One region of the Paenibacillus chartarius genome, then DNA from elsewhere that is predicted to be linked to it. Evidence: predicted binding sites of a transcription regulator. Region 1 holds the regulator's gene; each other region holds the start of a gene.
The links. The regulator Rex, encoded in region 1, represses fermentation and respiration genes when NADH is low (regulators of the CRP and FNR family bind a similar motif). The targets are predictions, from matches to a motif close to TTGTGAAATATTTCACAA.
Positions count from the first base shown of each region.

Region 1 (2,272 bases):
CGTATATTGGATGGAAGCCGGAGCCTATATGAAGAGCCGTTCGCTGACGCTGGTGAGCGTTCCGCACGACGTGAGCCCGCTGCTGCAGGAGCATTTTTTCGATACGAAAGACAGCATCGTGCTTACGTCCGCGACGCTGTCGGTCGATAAATCGTTCGACTATATGCGGGAACAGCTCGGTCTTTCGGCCGCATTCGAGGCGGAGAACGGGACGGATAAGCTGAAGACGGTTCAGCTGCCGTCGCCTTTCAATTACCGGAAGCAGGCGCTCGTCGTCATTCCGCGGGATTTCCCGAATATTAAAGGCGGAGCCGCCGGCGAAGCGATATTCGTCGATGCGCTGCTGAATTCTCTGGCCGAGGTGGCGCTCGTCACCCGCGGCCGCATGCTGGTGTTGTTCACATCTTCGCGGATGCTGAAGCAGGTGCATGCCGGCTTGAAGGAGCGGCTGCAGCCGCACGATATCGGCGTGCTCGGCCAAGGCGTCGACAGCGGCAACCGCAGCAAGCTGCTCCGGCAATTCCAGGACAGCCGCGCGGCGGTGCTTCTTGGCACGAGCTCGTTCTGGGAAGGCGTCGACATTCCGGGCGATGCGCTGAGCTGTTTGGCGATCGTTCGACTGCCGTTCCAGCCGCCGAATCATCCGCTAGCGGAAGCGAAGAGCGAACTCATCAAGAAAAACAACCAGAACCCTTTCATGAAGCTGTCGGTTCCGCAAGCGGTCATTCGCTTCAAGCAAGGCTTCGGGCGTCTTGTCAGACGAGCGTCTGACCGGGGCATCGTCATTATTTACGATACCCGCGTTCTCGAGACGAACTACGGCAAATATTTCTTGTATTCGCTGCCGGGGCCGAAGATCGAGCATATGCCGAGCAAGCAATTGACGGCGCGGATCCAAGAGTGGATGGAGGGGGAACGGGTTGAAAACACCTAAAATATCCGAAGCGGTCGTACGCAGACTGCCGATCTATTTGCGTCACCTTAACGAGCTGGCGATGAAGAACGTGCTGACCGTATCGTCACAGGATCTCGGGCAGAAGCTGGACCTGAATCCGGCTCAAATCCGCAAAGATCTTGCTTATTTTGGGGAATTCGGCAAGAAGGGCATCGGCTATGATGTCAACTACTTGATTGAGAAAATTCGGCAAATCTTGAAGCTCGACCGCCATATCCCGGTCGCCCTTGTCGGAGCGGGTAATCTCGGCCGTGCGCTGTGCAATTATAATATTTATTTGCGGGAAGAGATGAAGATCGTCGCCGTGTTCGACGCATCCCCATCCAAGTGGGGAGAGACGATTAACAATTTGACGGTACAGCCGATGTCGGAGCTGGTGGAGACGATCGCCCGGCTCGGCGTTCGGATCGGGATTATTACAGTGCCGGCGGCCGAAGCGCAAAATGTGGCGAACAACTTCGTCGCTGCCGGCGTAGAGGCAGTGCTCAATTTTGCCCCGATCGTCATTAAGGTGCCCAGTGAAGTGCGTGTGCATCATGCGGATTTCACGGCCGAGCTGCAGAGCCTGGCGTATTATTTGTAACAGCAATGACCCTCGTCGGCCGAAGAGCCGATGAGGGTCATTTTGTCATGATTCGTCCGGCTGGAACATGCTACGAATACCGCAGCACAACGCTGTTCAGCACATCGGCTACATCTTCGCATGCATCCGTCGTTTGTTCCATTCGTTCATAAAGCTCTTTCAGCTTGAAATCGTTGTACGGGTCCGTCGGATTTGTGAAAATTTCGCGGATACCTTCGCGCATCAGCTTGTCGCCCTCATGTTCCAGAACGTGAAGCTGGACGCTGTGCTCCGATATTTGCAGCCACTTCTTGTTGGAAAGCAGCTTGAAGGAGTCGAGAATGTGTTGGCAGGCGTTGACAATAATAATCGAATATTGCTGCATGTACGGATTTTTCATTTGAATGTTCAAATAGTCGAAACGGGCCAGCGTCGCTTCGATGCCGTCGATGACGCTGTCGAGCCGGGACGCCAGCTCCATGATATCGCTTCGTTCGAGCGGTGCCGGCATTTTCAGGCTGAGCCCTTTCAAAATTTCGTGAGTAATTTCGTCGCCTTTGTGCTCCAGCTGCATCATGGCGTCCAAATGATGTACCGGCCCCGCTTCGCCCATCATCGCTTCGCGAAACAAATGGGCGGCATGCAGACAGTTTTCCGCCGCCATTATGAGTAACGACATGAAGTCGGTTTCTTGGCGCTGAAACAATTTCATGAATATCCCTCCCTAACTCTTGCACACACTACTAGTTTATAAT
Region 1 covers NZ_JBHLWN010000077.1:201,834-204,105, reverse strand. The annotation lists gene ACFFK0_RS20635 (ATP-dependent DNA helicase DinG, 3'-5' exoribonuclease type) at 1-934, shown strand, start outside; gene ACFFK0_RS20630 (redox-sensing transcriptional repressor Rex) at 921-1,538, shown strand; gene ACFFK0_RS20625 (DUF47 domain-containing protein) at 1,609-2,229, opposite strand.

Region 2 (2,272 bases), on a different contig from region 1:
GGGCATAGCGGGTATTGCTGTCGAGCAGCGATTTTTTCGTGATCATCAAGACCCGCTTTGTCTCGCTGGCTTTAATCGCCGTAAACAAGCCGGCAATCCCCGCACCGATCACAATAACGCCGGTTCGAACCCTGGGCAGCTGCTCCGTATCAAAATCTACCAAATATCGCGGGAACACCGCCCATCACCTCATCAGAGTACACGGAATACGCCGTCCGCAAGGACGGCGCTAGGAATCCGGAACTGTTATTTAACCAGCAGCATTCTTTCGAGGGACAGCCGCGCCTTATCCGCTACGTCCTCGGGGACGTAAATTTCCGGCTGCATCGTCTCCAGGCAGCGCGCTACCTTCTTCAGATTGTTCACTTTCATATTCGGGCAAACCAAGTATTTCGTGGCAAAATGGAACTTCTTCTCCGGCGAGTCCTTCCGGAGCTGATACCCTGTGCCGTCTTCGGTACCAACGATAAACTCCTGGCAGTCCGATTCTTTGCAGTACTTAATGATGGCGGTCGTACTGCCGACGAAGTCGCCCAGCTTCACAACCTCGGGACGGCATTCCGGATGGACGACGAACTGCGCATTCGGATGGGCGGCCCGCATTTCCTCGACATCCTTCACCGTCAGCATGTCATGCGTATTGCAGTACCCTTCCCAGATGATCATCTTTTTATTTGTGAATTTTGATACATAGTCGCCCAAATTTTTATCCGGCACCCAGATAATCTCATCCGAGTCAACGGAATTGACCACCTTCACGGCATTCGCCGACGTACAGCAAATATCGGTTTCCGCCTTAATATCGGCCGATGTGTTGATGTACGCCACGACCTTCGCGTTCGGATGCTGGCGCTTGAGCGCACGCAGTCCCTCTACATTGACCATATCCGCCATCGGGCAGCCGGCACGCTCGTCCGGAATGATGACCTTCTTGTTCGGAGCAAGAATCTTCGCACTCTCTCCCATGAAATGAACCCCGCAAAATACGATGACGTCCGCATCGGTCTGCGCCGCCTTCTGGGCAAGCAGGAAAGAATCACCGCGGAAATCGGCAATCTCTTGAATCTCGTCACGCTGATAATAATGAGCTAAAATAATGGCGTTTCTTTCTTTCTTTAGCTGGGCGATGCGCTCCTTAAGCTCGCGGTTTTGCTCCGCCTTACGCTCTTGCGCCAGCGCCTCCATTGTAGCCGCCATGCCGCTTCCCCCTCCTGTGGGTCACTCCTATTGGTAGTATCACCGCTGCCTATATTCATATGAAGTCAAATATTGAAAAGTTTACACCTACTTTACACTTCTAAGGGTAGTGTGTCAATGAGCAAATTCCCCGTAAAAACAGCAAAAAACCGGTGTGCTCGATAGCGCACGCCGGTTTGTGAATCGGGTCACATACTCTCGGTTTTCTTCGTATTCTAGGGAGGTTGGCCTTGGATGTTGATCTTCAGGTCGCCCTCGATATCAACTTCTAGTAAGATATCTCTAAAGAATATGGTGCGGAATTATAGGCACGTACTACCACCGTATATGTTCCAGTTTGAAAATTTGGAATCGATATTTCGTCTTGTGGGGGCCGATCTCCGCGCACACTCACATCTAAAGGAGAATCAGTGGATGGTGATTGCCCAAGTATTCTGTGCCCTGTTAATGTATTCTCGAAGGCGTCGAAGGGACACTATAAAAATTAATTTCTTCAATTGCATCTAATTTACTAAAGTCATTTTTGGTAAAGCTCATTTCGTAATTAAATTTTGATCCCGCACCAACTTCCGCCCGTTTCCCTAATAACTTTTCTAGCTTGTTTTGAAAAACATCCTCAGATGCAGTTTCATAAATCCTGATTGCAATTGGAAACAGTTCAGAATCGCTTCTATTTTTGTACTCTTCTTTTAGTAAAGATAAATCTTTGCTTCTCGTTATTGCGTTATTTGAAGGAGCACTATAAAAAACAATCTCTCCAATTGTATCCAACTTTTTCAAATCGCTTTTAGTAACGTTCATCGTGTAGTTATATATTGATCCAGCTCTTTTCTCCGCCCGTCTTCCTAATAACTTTACCAGCATATTTTGAAACACATCCTCAGATGCGTCTTCATAAATCGTAATTACAATTGGAAACAGTTCAGAATCACTACTGTTTTTGTAGCTTTCATTAAGTGAAGATACATCTTTGCTTAAATTGGCAGAACCAGTTATAGAGCGAGTGGGTACAACAAGATTAACGATCAGAATGACAACTGTTATCGCACCGAGAATCACCCGAAGTGCCAATAAA
Region 2 covers NZ_JBHLWN010000110.1:14,893-17,164, forward strand. The annotation lists gene nadB (L-aspartate oxidase) at 1-178, opposite strand, end outside; gene nadA (quinolinate synthase NadA) at 247-1,185, opposite strand; gene ACFFK0_RS27310 (hypothetical protein) at 1,642-2,268, opposite strand.
Region 2: nadA (quinolinate synthase NadA) is a predicted target of Rex. The motif match lies at 1,374-1,391, and genes of this name have one in related genera.

Region 3 (2,272 bases), on a different contig from region 1:
AATCTCAATCGGAACCTCTTCCCAATTAGCGAAAGGTAACAATGCATTTCTCAAAAGGACGAATTGATGCAGATACTCGTTGTACAGCTGCATAACGACGGGGCCGCCTGCCGCGCCGGTCAGGAGGTCTGTAGCTTGATCGGTCCACAGATGGTTGTCGCACTTGCTTCGGAAGGCAAGACGGCTCAGAACCGAACTCTCGGCTTCTTCGAGAGTCCCCTGTTGCAAGTTCAATTCTCGAACCCAACGAACCAAAGTCTCTCCGATCAGCTCGGCTTGACGGGTAAGCTCAATCCCGACCTGAACTCCAAACTGCAGAGACTCTAGCGGTAATGTCGACTCTCTTCCGGATATCGCCAAACTCGCCTGCAGGGCATCCAAAAGCGTCTCCGCATCCGCTGCCTTGCCCCCAAGCCGCACAACGACCGCTTGAAGTAGAACGTTCAGTGCTTTTACGATGTCCCGGGCTTGGTAAACTCCATTGGGCAAATTCCAAATGAACGTATGCTCATCTTCGCCTTTGATAAATGGATCGATTGGCGGCTTACTAAATACCGAATCCAACTCTAACGCCGTTCCCCCTGCAATACTTCGATTGCCTACATTCCATCGATAAGAAGTCATGTCGTTTCACCTCAACTCTTTTTTTCGACTATACCAACTCCCTTTTCACTTGAGAAGTACGCACTTTTTTGTACGGAAGGATGAATAATGTGCCATAGGATCAAGGTTGTTCGTTCAACACGGAATTTCTCGGAGTATATTTTTAAGACGGGCTCTGAAAATAAGTGGCATTTGTTGTAATAAGTTAATTACATCATCCTTAGTTATGGGATGTTAATTTGGTTTTTCACCTTTGATAAAATATCTTCAAACAAATCAAGGAACTTTTTGCATGCTTCATTCAGATTATCCGGCCGCCGCCGGCACCCGCCCCAAATCCGCCAAACATCTGTCAAACATCCTCCACATTTATGTGAAAAAAATCACAATCTATCGCATACAATAAAAGCAGATACCTCCCATCCAGAAGCACCAGCACCTTGCACCCCCATCCCCTCCAGAAAGCAGGTGATCGCGTCATGACCCCCTCCGACCGGCAAGAAAAACGGCTCGTCGTCGTATGCATAGTAGTAGCGGTCATTATGATGCTGTCGTTGTCCCGTCACATATTCAGCTAACAAAGGAGTTGATCCCCTATGTCCGCTTACGATCCGATTCTGTACAGCCGGATGCTGACCGAGCTGACGCTGGCGTTCCACATTTTGTTCGCGACCATAGGCGTCGGTGTCCCGGTGATGATTGCCCTCGCCGAGTGGACCGGCATTCGCCGCAGCGATCCGCACTATTTGCTGCTCGCCCGGCGCTGGGCGCGAGGTTTTGTGATCACGGTCGCCGTCGGCGTTGTGACCGGCACCGCGATTGGACTTCAGCTGAGTCTGTTATGGCCGAGCTTTATGCAAATTGCCGGACAGGCCATTGCGCTGCCGCTGTTCATGGAGACGTTCGCGTTTTTCTTCGAGGCGATTTTCCTTGGCATTTACTTGTATACGTGGGACCGGTTCAAGCACCAAATGACCCACTTCCTGCTCATGATCCCGGTCATGATCGGGTCATCGGCTTCGGCCGTGTTCATTACGATCGTCAATGCGTTCATGAATACGCCGCAGGGCTTTCGCCTGGATGGCAATAAGATCGTCGATATCGACCCGATTCTGGCGATGCTGAATCCGGCGACGCCGACGAAGGTTGCTCATGTGCTGACTTCCGCCTACATGACAAGCGCATTCGTGCTCGCGTCCATCACCGCATATGCGCTGCTCAAGAAGCGCGACCATATCTATTATCGCAAAGCGCTCCGGCTGACGATGGGGGCCGCTCTCGTATTCTCGATCGCAACCGGAGTTGTAGGCGACTTCTCGGGCAAGTTCCTCGCCGAATACCAGCCGGAAAAGCTGGCTGCGGCGGAGTGGCATTTTGAGACAAGCACGCAGGCTCCGCTCGTATTCGGCGGCATATTGACGGAGAATAACGAGATTAAATACGGTCTCGAGCTGCCCTATGCGCTCAGCATTCTCGCCAAGGACGATCCGAACGGCGAGGTGACCGGACTGAATGAGCTTCCGCCGGACGAGCGTCCGCCGCTGATCGTGCATTATTTTTTCGATGGGATGGTGGCTATCGGCGGGTTTCTGATTGTACTGGGACTGGCATACGCTTGGTGGAGCTGGCGGAACCGCAGGCTTGAAGCCCTGAAGCCGGAGAAAACCAA
Region 3 covers NZ_JBHLWN010000115.1:8,294-10,565, reverse strand. The annotation lists gene ACFFK0_RS28050 (hypothetical protein) at 1-624, opposite strand, end outside; gene ACFFK0_RS28045 (cytochrome ubiquinol oxidase subunit I) at 1,200-2,272, shown strand, end outside.
Region 3: ACFFK0_RS28045 (cytochrome ubiquinol oxidase subunit I) is a predicted target of Rex. The motif match lies at 975-992, and genes of this name have one in related genera.